DNA from 3 places in the Dorea sp. 210702-DFI.3.17 genome. Region 3 is predicted to be linked to each of the others. Evidence: predicted binding sites of a transcription regulator. Region 3 holds the regulator's gene; each other region holds the start of a gene.
What was found. The regulator Rex, encoded in region 3, represses fermentation and respiration genes when NADH is low (regulators of the CRP and FNR family bind a similar motif). The targets are predictions, from matches to a motif close to ATTGTTAANTANTTAACAAT.

Region 1 (4,274 bases), on a different contig from region 3:
AAAATTTATCGTAAGCCCAGGACTGAATCCTAAGATTGTAAAATACTGTGTAGAGAAGAATATTCCGATCACACCAGGAATCTGCACTCCAAGCGAGGCTGAGCAGGCAATCGAGAATGGTCTTGAAGTTGTAAAATTCTTCCCGGCAGAGCCAGCAGGCGGACTGAAGATGATCAAAGCTATGGCAGCTCCATACACAGGACTGAAATTCATGCCTACAGGTGGAATCAATGCGACAAATGTAAAAGAATATCTTGCATATGACAAGATTCTTGCATGTGGCGGAAGCTGGATGGTAAAAGGAAGTCTTGTAGAGGCTGGAGAGTTCGACAAGATTGAGGCAATGACAAAAGAAGCTGTAGAGATTGTAAAAGAAGTAAGAGGCTAGTCTTATGAAGAAAAAAGCATTTGATCTGCTGACATTAGGAGAGATTCTGCTTCGTCTGTCCCCACCGGACAATGAGCGTATCGTACGTGGAGAGACATTTCAGAAGCAGGTTGGCGGCGCAGAACTTAACGTAGCTTCCGGCGTATCTCTTCTTGGCCTGAGATCCGGTATCATATCAAGAATTCCGGACAGTAGTATCGGGATGTTCGCAAAGAATAAGATCCGGTTCTGTGGAGTCAGTGATGATTATCTGGTATACGATACAGGAAAAGATGCAAGATTGGGCGTGTATTACTACGAGAACGGAGCATACCCGAGAAAACCGGGCGTGGTCTATGACAGACAGCATTCGTCCATGACCAGAATTGACATCGATGAATTTGATGACAGTATATATGAATCGACCAGATGCTTTCATACCTCCGGAATTACTCTGGCGCTCAGTGAAGAGTGTCGGAAGACCGGAGTAGAGATGATTAAGAGATTTAAAGAAAAAGGCGCACTCATTTCATTTGACGTGAATTTCCGCCTGAATCTCTGGTCAGGAGAAGAAGCAAGAAAATGTATTGAAGGAATTCTTCCTTATGTAGACATTTTCTTCTGCTCCGAAGACACTGCAAGACTGACATTTGGAAAAGAAGGCAATGTAAAAGAGATCATGGAAAGCTTTGCGGCTGAATATCCAATCTCCGTCATCGCATCCACCCAGCGTACTGTATTAAGTCCAAAGATACATAACTTTACTTCTGTAATTTACGACGCAAAAGCGAAGAAATTCTATGAAGAGAAACCATACGAGAATATCGAAGTTGTAGATCGTATCGGAAGCGGAGATGCTTATTGTTCCGGAGTGCTGTATGGACTTTTGAGAGAAGGCGGAGGGTGTGCAAGTGCTCTTCGCTATGGAAATGCCAGCAGTGCAGCCAAGAATACTATCCCAGGTGATATGCCGTCATTGGATCGTGAGGAGATAGAGAATATTATCCATGATCACGAGACAGTCGGATATCATAGTGAGATGAATCGGTAAAATTGAATATATAAACTGTAAGAGAATGTGCTAAATCAGGTACATTCTCTTTTTTTGGATATTATGTGTAAGTTGAATCATAATCTCCATGCTGCAGTTTCCTACTTAGCCTGAATGATTTTCTATAGTTGCTGCGTCGTCTATTCACAGCTCTTTCCGTTAACTCGCTTGCTTAAGGCAAGCTCGGCCAGAACTTCAAGAGCTGGACTATACTCGCAACTATAACGAAAATCAATCAATGCTAAGTAGAAAATCTGTAGCATGGAGATTGGACTCCCACTGAGACAAATTTGCTATTACTCATCACCTGAAGAGGTGGGAGTCTTCTCGACTGAGATAAATTAAATACTGATCTCCCGGCGTAAGCCGCCCTGCTTCCAAGCAGTTTATTATTTGGCATTTATTGGAAAACTACAGGATATGAAAAAAGCAGTTCACGGGACATAAGGCATGGAATAATTTTCGTGATAGATGCGAGCATAGCTTGAACTTTCGGAGCATTGTTTGAGCCTGTTCATCAGGCGAGTTTGCGTAGAAAGTTCAAAATAAGCGGCGCAGCATCTATAGGAAATTATTCCGTTTTATGTCCCGTGAACTGCTTTATATAATAATATTTCCAACAAATGACAAAAAATAAACAATGATGTTAAAAAAATATCATTTATATATTGACAAATAATTAACGATAATTTATACTACCAAATGTAAAGAATAAAAGACGTCTAATCAAGCAAACTATAATCCATACTTTTTATTTACAGGAGGGAATCCAGATGGCTAAGAAGAAAGATGTTGTACCGGTATTTGTTGACAATGTGGAAGCGTTGGAAGCGAAGATGCAGGCGATGCGCGAGGCGCAGAAAATCTTTGCCACCTATACACAGGAGCAGGTTGACAAGATTTTTTATGCGGCAGCAGTGGCAGCGAACAAAATGCGTATTCCACTTGCAAAGCAGGCAGTTGAGGAAACCGGACGCGGTATTGTTGAGGATAAAGTAATCAAAAATCACTATGCAGCAGAGTATATTTACAATGCATACAAAGACACAAAGACTTGTGGTGTGATTAAGGAAGATAAAGCATTCGGAATTAAGAAAATCGCAGAGCCGATCGGTCTTGTGGCAGCAGTTATTCCGACAACGAACCCGACTTCAACAGCAATCTTTAAGACATTGATCTGTCTGAAGACGAGAAATGCAATTATCATCAGTCCGCATCCGGCAGCAAAAGCTTCTACAATTGCAGCAGCAAAGGTTGTTCTGGACGCAGCAGTGAAAGCCGGAGCACCGGAAGGAATCATTGGCTGGATCGATGCACCGTCACTGGAACTGACCAATATGGTCATGAAAGAATCTGACATCATCCTTGCAACGGGTGGTCCGGGAATGGTAAAGGCAGCTTATTCTTCCGGAAAACCAGCACTTGGAGTTGGAGCCGGAAATACACCGGTTATTATTGATGACACAGCAGATATTAAACTTGCAGTTAACTCCATCATTCATTCCAAAACATTTGACAACGGTATGATCTGTGCATCTGAGCAGTCCGTAACGGTTCTGGACAGCATTTACGATGAAGTAAAGAAAGAATTTGCATACAGAGGCTGCTACTTCCTGAAAAAAGGAGAAGAGCTTGATAAGGTTCGTAAGACGATTATTATAAATGGAGCATTGAATAACAAGATTCCTGGAAAATCTGCATATGAGATTGCAAAACTTGCAGGTGTGGAAGTTCCGGAAAATACAAAGATTCTGATCGGTGAAGTAGAATCCGTAGACATTTCTGAAGAATTTGCACACGAAAAATTATCACCGGTACTTGGAATGTATCGTGCGAAGACATTTGACGAAGCCCTTGAAAAAGCAGAGCGCCTTGTAGCAGATGGAGGATATGGACACACAGCTTCTCTTTATGTACATCCTGCTGAGACAGAGAAAATTGCAAAACATGCTGAAGCTATGAAGACATGTCGAATCCTGATCAATACACCGTCTTCTCACGGAGGAATCGGAGATCTCTACAACTTTAAACTGGCACCGTCACTGACACTTGGCTGCGGTTCCTGGGGAGGAAACTCCGTATCTGAAAATGTAGGTGTAAAACACCTGATCAATATTAAAACAGTTGCAGAGAGGAGAGAAAATATGCTTTGGTTTCGGACTCCGGATAAGGTATACTTTAAGAAAGGCTGCATGCCGGTAGCGCTTGATGAACTTGGAAATGTACTGCACAAAAAGAAAGCATTTATCGTAACAGACAGCTTCTTATATAAGAATGGTTACGTAGCTCCAATCGAGCAGAAACTGGATGAGCTTGGAATCCAGCACACATGCTTCTTCGAGGTAGCACCGGATCCGACACTTCAGTGTGCTGAAAAAGGTGTGGATCAGATGCGTGCATTTGAGCCGGATACGATCATTGCTCTTGGCGGTGGATCTGCCATGGACGCAGCAAAGATTATGTGGGTAATGTATGAGCATCCGGAAGCTGACTTTGAGGATATGGCCATGGACTTCATGGATATCCGCAAGCGTGTATTCACTTTCCCGAAAATGGGCGAGAAAGCTTACTTTGTAGCAATCCCGACTTCTTCCGGAACAGGTTCCGAGGTGACACCATTTGCCATTATTACAGATGCCGAGACAGGCGTAAAATGGCCAATTGCAGATTATGAGCTTCTTCCGAACATGGCAATTGTAGATGTAGATAACATGATGACTCAGCCAAAAGGACTGACCAGTGCATCTGGTATCGATGTTATGACTCATGCAATTGAGGCATATGTATCTATTATGGCGACGGATTACACAGACGGACTTGCTCTCAAGGCAGCAAAAGCAGTATTTGAGTATCTGC
Region 2 (4,274 bases), 310 kb from region 3:
TCGCATACAGAAAATAAAAGAACAGAGGTTTTGAAGTATGAAGACTTACGATGTGACGGCGCTTGGTGAATTACTTATTGATTTTACGGAAAATGGAATTAGCGGACAAGGTAATCCAGTTCTGGAGGCAAATCCCGGAGGAGCACCATGCAATGTATTATCTATGCTGTCAAAGCTTGGGCATAAAGGAGCATTTATCGGAAAAATCGGTGATGATATGTTTGGCAATCAGTTGACTTATGCAATTAAAGAAGTAGGAATTGATACAACAGGACTGAAGCGTGATTCACAGGTACATACAACACTTGCATTTGTACATACATTGGAAGACGGGGACAGGGAGTTTTCATTTTACCGGAATCCGGGAGCGGACATGATGCTTTCGGAATCAGATATTGATGAGACACTGATTAAAGACAGCAAAATATTTCATTTTGGTTCATTATCTATGACAGACGAAGTGTGTCGGAAGGCAACGAGAAAAGCAATTGAGATTGCAGAAAAGTCTGGTGCAATCCTTTCGTATGATCCAAATTTAAGAGAGCCGCTTTGGAAATCAATGGACGAAGCGAAAGAACAGATTTTATATGGAATGCAGCATTGTAATGTTCTGAAAATATCGGATAATGAGATTCAGTGGCTGACCGGAATGGAAGACTATGATGCGGGGATTCTGCTTTTGATGGAAAAGTATCATATTCCATTGATTCTGTTATCTATGGGCAAGAATGGCAGCAGAGCTTATACAGACAAGTTCCGAGTGGAACGACCGGCATTTGTGACAGAAGATACCATAGAGACGACTGGGGCAGGAGATGCATTTTGCGGTTGTATCCTGCATTACATACTGGAACATGGATGGCGTGAATACAATGAAAAGGAACTTGGAGAGATGCTGGAGTTTGCCAATGCAGCAGCATCTATTGTAACAACAAGAAAAGGGGCGCTTCGGGTAATGCCCAAGTTAGAGGAGATTTCGCATGTGCAAAGAGGAGTGTAAGTCAGAAGAAATGAAATATCGCCTGGCGGAAGCTGTGAAAGTCTGCATGAAGACGACATCGGTGGAGAAGATTACGGTAAAGGAAATCGTAGATGCGTGCGGAACGACCAGACAAACATTTTACCGGCATTTTCAGGATAAATATGACCTGGTTAACTGGTATTTTGATAAGATTCTTCTGGAATCATTTGAACATATGGGAGAAGGCGAGACCATCTATGAAGGACTGGTGAAAAAATTCCAGTATATTCAGAAAGAGAAACTTTTCTTTAAAATGGCATTTAAATCTGATGATCAGAACTGTCTGAGAGACCATGATTTTGAACTGATCCTGGCATTTTATTCAGACCGGATCCAGGAAAAATCCGGAAAGCCATTGTCGGAAGATTTAAAATTCCTGCTAGAAATGTATTGCCAGGGTTCTATTTACATGACTGTACAGTGGGTATTTGGAAGAGTGAAACGTACGCCGGAGGAACTGGCAGCAGATCTCGTGAAAGCGATGCCAGAGGAACTGGCGGGAGTCTTTGAAGGGCTGGATCTTCTATAATCCATTCGCGTTACATTTTCACAATTTTGTAACTTTCATTTTGGGGGCAATATTGTTAAAATAAAAACATAAAAGCTGAATGAAAGCAAATCATGTCATGTAAGAAAAGGAGAGATTGAAATGGCAAACAGAATTATGCTGAATGAGACATCTTATCACGGAGCAGGAGCAATCAAGGAGATTGCAACAGAAGCAAAGACAAGAGCATTTAAGAAAGCATTTGTATGCTCTGATCCAGACCTTATTAAATTTGGGGTAACAAAAAAGGTAACAGATGTATTAGATGAGGCTGGACTCGTATATGAGATTTATTCTGACATCAAAGCCAATCCTACTATTCAGAATGTACAGAATGGAGTTGCAGCATTTAAGAAGGCTGAGGCTGATTACATTGTAGCAATCGGTGGAGGATCTTCCATGGATACAGCAAAAGCAATCGGTATCATTATTGCTAATCCGGAATTCGAGGATGTAAGAAGTCTGGAAGGTGTTGCGCCAACTAAGAAACCTTGTGTACCGATCATAGCAGTTCCGACAACAGCAGGTACAGCAGCAGAGGTTACAATCAACTATGTAATTACAGATGTAGAGAAGAAGAGAAAATTTGTCTGTGTTGACCCACATGATATGCCAGTCATCGCAGTTGTAGACCCGGATATGATGTCCTCTATGCCAAAAGGACTGACAGCTTCCACAGGTATGGATGCTCTTACACATGCAATCGAAGGATATACAACAAAGGCTGCATGGGAGATGACAGATATGTTCCATATCAAAGCAATCGAGATTATTTCCAAATCTTTAAGAGGAGCAGTTGCAAATGAGAAAGAGGGTCGTGAGGGAATGGCTCTTGGACAGTATATCGCAGGAATGGGATTCTCAAATGTAGGTCTTGGAATTGCTCATTCTATGGCTCATACACTTGGAGCTGTTTATGACACACCACATGGTGTTGCATGTGCTATGATGCTTCCAATCGTTATGGAGTATAATGCTGAATGCACAGGCGAGAAATACAAAGAGATCGCAAGAGCTATGGGTGTCAAAGGTGTTGATGATATGTCTGTAGAAGAATACAGAAAAGCAGCAGTAGACGCTGTTTCGCAGCTTTCTATCGACGTTGGAATCCCAACAAAACTGGAAGCGTTAAAAGAAGAGGATCTTGACTTCTTAGCTGAGTCTGCACACGCAGATGCATGCGCTCCGGGTAATCCGAAAGATGCAAGTGTTGAAGATCTGAAGAATCTGTTCAGAAAATTAATGTAATGATGCCAGGGCGGATTGTGGGAGTGCAAAGCACAGAGTAATCCGCATGCATCATGCATTATTACATAATCTAAGATAAGAGAACTCCTGACATTGATATCCAGTGCCAGGAGTTTTTAATATTTCGAAAAATTAAAATGAGAAGAAAACAGTATAAAACAGTATATAACAGTTGACAAACTGTTATATACTGTTTTATACTGTTTATAACGAAGGAGGAGTTTTATGGATATCATAGTAAACCATTCATCCATGCAGCCAATCTATGAACAGATTGGAGATCAGATAAAAGAAAAGATCATGCATGGTATATTAAAAGCAGATACCCCACTCCCGTCAGTTCGTACTTTAGCTAAAGAACTTAAGGTCAGTGCACTGACCGTGAAAAAAGCATATGATGCTCTGGAAGAAGAAGGATTTGTAATTACGATTCATGGAAAAGGAAGTTTCGTAGCATTTGCAGATCAGGGGCTGATGCTGGAGGAGAAGAAAAAAGAAGTGGAAGCTGATTTGGAGATGGCCATCCGAAAAGGCAAAAGCTGTGGAATGACGGATCAGGAATTACTGGAGTTGTTTCAGATTGTTTTGGAGGATTGATAAGTATGTTGAAATTTGAAGGTGTGAAAAAGCACTATAAAGATTTTGAACTGAATCTTACAATGGAAGTACCGGAAGGTTATGTTACCGGACTGATCGGAGCCAATGGTGCAGGAAAAAGTACAGCATTCAAAGCAGCATTAGGTCTGATCAGACCAGATGCAGGTGTTGTAAAGATGCTGGGAAAAAATGTAGAAGATTTTACAGTGCAGGATAAAGAGTGGATTGGAGTTGTTCTGGCTGATTCTGGTTTCAGTGGATATTTACGTGTGAAAGATATACTTCCGATGCTTGAAAGTATGTACCATAAGTTTCAGAAAGAAGATTTCCTGGAAATGTGCAAAAAATACCAGTTGCCATTAGACAAAAAGATCAAGGAGTTTTCAACGGGAATGAAACGTAAATTACAGATTGCAGCGGCAGTTTCACATGGCGCAGATGTGTTGCTTCTGGATGAACCGACCGCAGGACTGGACGTTATGGCAAGAGACGAGATGTTAGATATTTTACGAGAGTATATGGAAACACCAGGACGTTCTATTCTGATTAGTTCACACATTTCCACAGATCTGGAAGGAATCTGTGATGACATTTATATGATTGATGAAGGAAAGATTCTTTTGCATGAAGAGACCGACAAACTTTTGGATCAGTATGGACTTTTAAAGGTGAAGGCAGACCAGTACGAGGCGCTTGACAAGGCGTACATTTTGGCGCATAAGAAAGAAGAGTATGGTTATAGCTGCCTGACAAATGAACGGCAGTATTATCAGGAAAACTATCCAGATATCACCATTGAAAAAGGAAAAATTGATGATGTGATCATTATGATGAAAAGGGGGCAGCAAGAATGAAAGGATT
Region 3 (4,274 bases):
CTCCTGTATCGTCATGGCTGTTCCTGCCTTTTGTGCAAGTTCCCTTGCGAGAAGACTGTATGCGCCTTGTTCCTTCTCTATAATCTCACCAGCTCTTCCGTGAATATAAACACCGAGAAGCGCTGCTTCCCATTCAGAAAGTCCCTGTGCGAGATACGATGCGATAATGCCTGCCAGCACATCCCCGGATCCGGCTTTTGCCATAGCCGCACAGCCGGATAGATTTACCGCTACCCGCTCTCTCGGCTTTGCAATGGTTGTTCTGGAATCCTTCAGTACACAGGTAACGTCATATTCTTTAACAAATGTACGAAGTGCTACAATACGATCTTTTTTTACTTCAGCAATCTTCAAACCGCTGATCCGTTCAAATTCTTTCATGTGCGGTGTAAAGATAAAATGTTCACAATCTGCACCACACAGATAATCCATATGTTCAGACAAAATATTAAGTCCGTCTGCATCTATGACACACGGTTTCTTTGTATATGCAATGGTTTCTTTTAAAATCTTCCTTGCAGTCTTCTTTGTTCCAAGTCCGGAACCTATAGCTACGACATCTGCCCAGTCGATCAAGCGATGTAGTTCATTGACATCATATTTTTCATAAGTTGTAATGATCGCTTCCGGGATCTGGCTCTGTAAGATCACGAGATTCTCTTTAGCAGTATAGATCTGCACCAGCCCGGTACCTGTCCTGTAAGCTGCAAGTGCGCCAAGATATGCAGCACCTGACATACCTTTGCTTCCGGTGATCATAAGAAGCTTTCCGTAAGTTCCTTTATTGGAGTCCGCATTTCGTTTCGGAAGAAGTGCTGCATAATCACTGCCCTCCAGTGTACAAACTGTTTCCTCATCTCTTTCCAGTGGAAGTGATACAATTCCGATATCCTCGGATACACAGATTCCTGCATAACTTCTTCCCGGATCAAGTACAAGACCAACTTTCGTCTCCTGAATTGTCACAGTATAGTCTGCACGCACTGCAGTTCCTAATACATTTCCTGTAGTTGCGCAAATTCCGGAAGGAATATCCACGGACATACGGACTGCATCAGACTGATTCACACACTCTATAATCTGTGCATATCTGCCTCCAACCTCCCGGCAAAGTCCAACTCCAAAAATTGCATCGATAATTAAAGTATACGGTTCACTTTCAAATGCTTCTTGCTCAAACCGCTCCTTAAACTGTGCTCCTGTATTTTTCAACTGTTCTATCTGATGGGCAGTCTCTGGTGTGCAGTGATCTCTGTTTCCGACCAGAACTGCTGTTACGTCACACCCTTCCCATGCAAACATTCTGGCAATCGCAAAGCCGTCCCCGCCATTATTTCCAGAACCACAGAGGACACATATTTTATTTAAATTAATTTTCCAGTCTTTAATGTGATCTACACATGCTCTGGCAGCCCGTTCCATAAGTTCCAGGGACGGGATTTTAAGTTCATTTATCGTAAATGAATCTGCCGTTTTCATCTGTTTAGCATCTGGCAAATATCTCATAGTTTTGATTCCTCCTGATAGAAAGAAACGTGCAAAGCCAGGATGCAATCTGAACAAACCTGTCTTTACACGTTATCTCCTTAATTATGTTCTTCCTTGTAGCGGCATATATTATATGACAGCCTCATCAGACTCTCGGATAAATGTACATTCTCAACAATCACACTTTCCGGAAGATTCAGATCTGTATGTGCAAAATTCCATATTCCGTGAACATTGTGATCTGCCAGAAATTTTGCGACTTTGATTGACTCATCCTTTGGAATCGTCAATGCTGCAATATCGATACTGTTCTCATCTACAAATTTCGGAAGCTCGTCCATCATCTGAATTGGAACACCACGAACTTCTTGCCCGTCAAGCTCCGGATTGATATCAAACAATCCTTTTAAGATAAATCCCCGCTTTTCAAATGATGCATAGTTCGCAAGTGCACGCCCCAAATTACCAGCACCAATAATAATAATATTATGATCCTGTTCCAATCCAAGAATTTTTCCGATTTCTGAGTACAGATATTTTACATTATAGCCATACCCCTGTTGCCCGAATCCGCCAAAATTATTAAGATCCTGACGAATCTGGGAAGCTGTTACTTTCATTCTTTTACTAAGCTCATTGGAAGAGATTCGTTCTACTCCCTGCTCGATCAGCTCCCCAAGGTATCTATAATATCTGGGTAATCTACGGATAACTGCCTGTGAAATTCCCCTGTTTTGCATGATCCGCACCTCCTTCCTTCAAAAATTTCTACTCATTATTATAGGCAATCGTTAGTATAATGTCAAACTTTTTAGTTGTTTTTTGTAGTATTTTCGTTATAATAGTATAAGATGATGCCAAAATTATGCGGTCGCAGCGCCGGACGCAGCCCTGCGGCATCTTTATTTCTCAAAATCACAGGATTTTATCAAGGAGGATAGGATGATACTTGCATGTCACAATATCAAAAAAGCCTTTGGAGAGGAAGTAATTGTCTCCGGCGGCTCCTTTCATATAGAAGACCACGAAAAAGCAGCTCTCGTAGGACCGAACGGTGCTGGAAAGACAACACTTCTTAAGATGATCGTTGGTGAGATTCAGGCGGACGGCGGCAATGTTGTTCTGACACGCGGCAAGACGATGGGATATCTGGCACAGCATCAGGATATGAATAATGACCATACGATCTATCAAGAGGTACGCACTGCAAAAGCCGATATTCTCGACATGGAGCGGCAGATTCGTGAGATTGAACAGGAAATGAAGCATTTAAGCGGAGAACGTCTGGAAGAACGTATGAATACATACCAGCGGCTCACAGCAGCATTCGAACGTGAAAATGGATACGCCTGCGAAAGTGAAATCACTGGTGTTTTAAAAGGACTGGGATTTACAGAAGAAGAATTCGCAAAACCGGTTGCAACTTTATCCGGAGGTCAGAAAACCCGTGTTTCTCTCGGAAAACTGCTCCTCACAAAGCCAGATATTCTGCTTTTGGACGAGCCAACCAACCATTTGGATTTAAATTCCATCTCATGGCTGGAAACTTATCTTCTGAATTATCCCGGTGCAGTACTGATTGTCTCTCATGACCGGTATTTCCTGAACCGGGTTGTAACAAAAGTCGTCGAGATTGAACTTGGCAAGCTTACCACTTTCATGGGCAATTATACAGATTACGCCCAAAAAAAAGAAATGCTCCGTGAAGCCAGAATGAAAGAGTATCTGAACCAGCAGCAGGAAATTAAGCATCAGGAAGCGGTCATTGAAAAGCTCCGCTCCTTCAACCGCGAAAAATCCATCAAGCGTGCAGAAAGCCGTGAAAAGATGCTGGATAAGATGACCCCGGTTGAAAAACCGATGGAACTACATACAGATATGCATTTAACACTGGAACCTTCCTGTGTCAGCGGTAATGATGTCTTAAGTGTCGAGCATTTAAGCAAAGCATTTCCACCACAGATTTTATTTGAAGATGTCAGCTTCGAAATCAAGCGTGGGGAACATGTCGCGATCATCGGAGATAATGGAACCGGAAAAACAACAATCCTTAAGATTTTAAATCAGGTACTCAAAGCTGATTCTGGAAGTTTCCGTCTCGGTTCTAATGTAAAGATTGGTTACTACGATCAGGAACACCACGTTCTACACATGGAAAAAACTATTTTCCAGGAGATTTCCGACGACTATCCTAATCTTAATAACACGCAGATCCGTAAAGTGCTGGCAGCATTTTTATTTACCGGAGATGATGTATTTAAACTTATTAGTGACTTAAGCGGTGGCGAACGTGGACGCGTGTCCCTTGCAAAGCTGATGCTTTCTGAAGCGAACTTCCTGATTCTCGATGAGCCGACCAACCATCTGGATATTACATCAAAAGAGATTCTGGAACATGCACTGAATAATTACACAGGAACGGTTCTTTATGTTTCACACGACCGTTACTTTATCAATCAGACTGCAACACGTATCATGGATCTTGTTAATCATACGTTTGTAAATTATATTGGAAATTATGATTATTATCTTGAGAAAAAAGAAGAACTGACAGCCGCATATTCCAATACGTCTCGCTTAGAAAATAATTCCTCTTCTGCAGCTGCTGACTTGGCCTCTGATTCAAAGTTAAGCTGGCAGGAACAAAAAGAAGCTCAGGCAAAAGAACGGAAACGCGCTAATGAATTCAAAAAGACAGAAGAACGGATCGGTGTTCTGGAAGATAGAAGTGCTGAAATTGATATTCTAATGTCGCAGGAGGAAGTTTATACGAATTCAGTAAAATG

Region 1: adhE (bifunctional acetaldehyde-CoA/alcohol dehydrogenase) is a predicted target of Rex. The motif match lies at 2,086-2,105, and genes of this name have one in related genera.
Region 2: fucO (lactaldehyde reductase) is a predicted target of Rex. The motif match lies at 1,602-1,621, and genes of this name have one in related genera.

What each region holds. Positions count from the first base shown of each region.
Region 1 covers NZ_JAJCNB010000003.1:23,832-28,105, reverse strand. Annotated here, with positions in the region: gene LI149_RS03975 (bifunctional 4-hydroxy-2-oxoglutarate aldolase/2-dehydro-3-deoxy-phosphogluconate aldolase) at 1-388, shown strand, start outside; gene LI149_RS03970 (sugar kinase) at 393-1,418, shown strand; gene adhE (bifunctional acetaldehyde-CoA/alcohol dehydrogenase) at 2,192-4,274, shown strand, end outside.
Region 2 covers NZ_JAJCNB010000001.1:434,438-438,711, reverse strand. Annotated here, with positions in the region: gene LI149_RS02170 (carbohydrate kinase) at 38-1,000, shown strand; gene LI149_RS02165 (TetR/AcrR family transcriptional regulator C-terminal domain-containing protein) at 981-1,550, shown strand; gene fucO (lactaldehyde reductase) at 1,671-2,816, shown strand; gene LI149_RS02155 (GntR family transcriptional regulator) at 3,042-3,413, shown strand; gene LI149_RS02150 (ABC transporter ATP-binding protein) at 3,419-4,267, shown strand; gene LI149_RS02145 (ABC-2 transporter permease) at 4,264-4,274, shown strand, end outside.
Region 3 covers NZ_JAJCNB010000001.1:124,271-128,544, reverse strand. Annotated here, with positions in the region: gene LI149_RS00590 (NAD(P)H-hydrate dehydratase) at 1-1,506, opposite strand, end outside; gene LI149_RS00585 (redox-sensing transcriptional repressor Rex) at 1,587-2,228, opposite strand; gene LI149_RS00580 (ABC-F family ATP-binding cassette domain-containing protein) at 2,431-4,274, shown strand, end outside.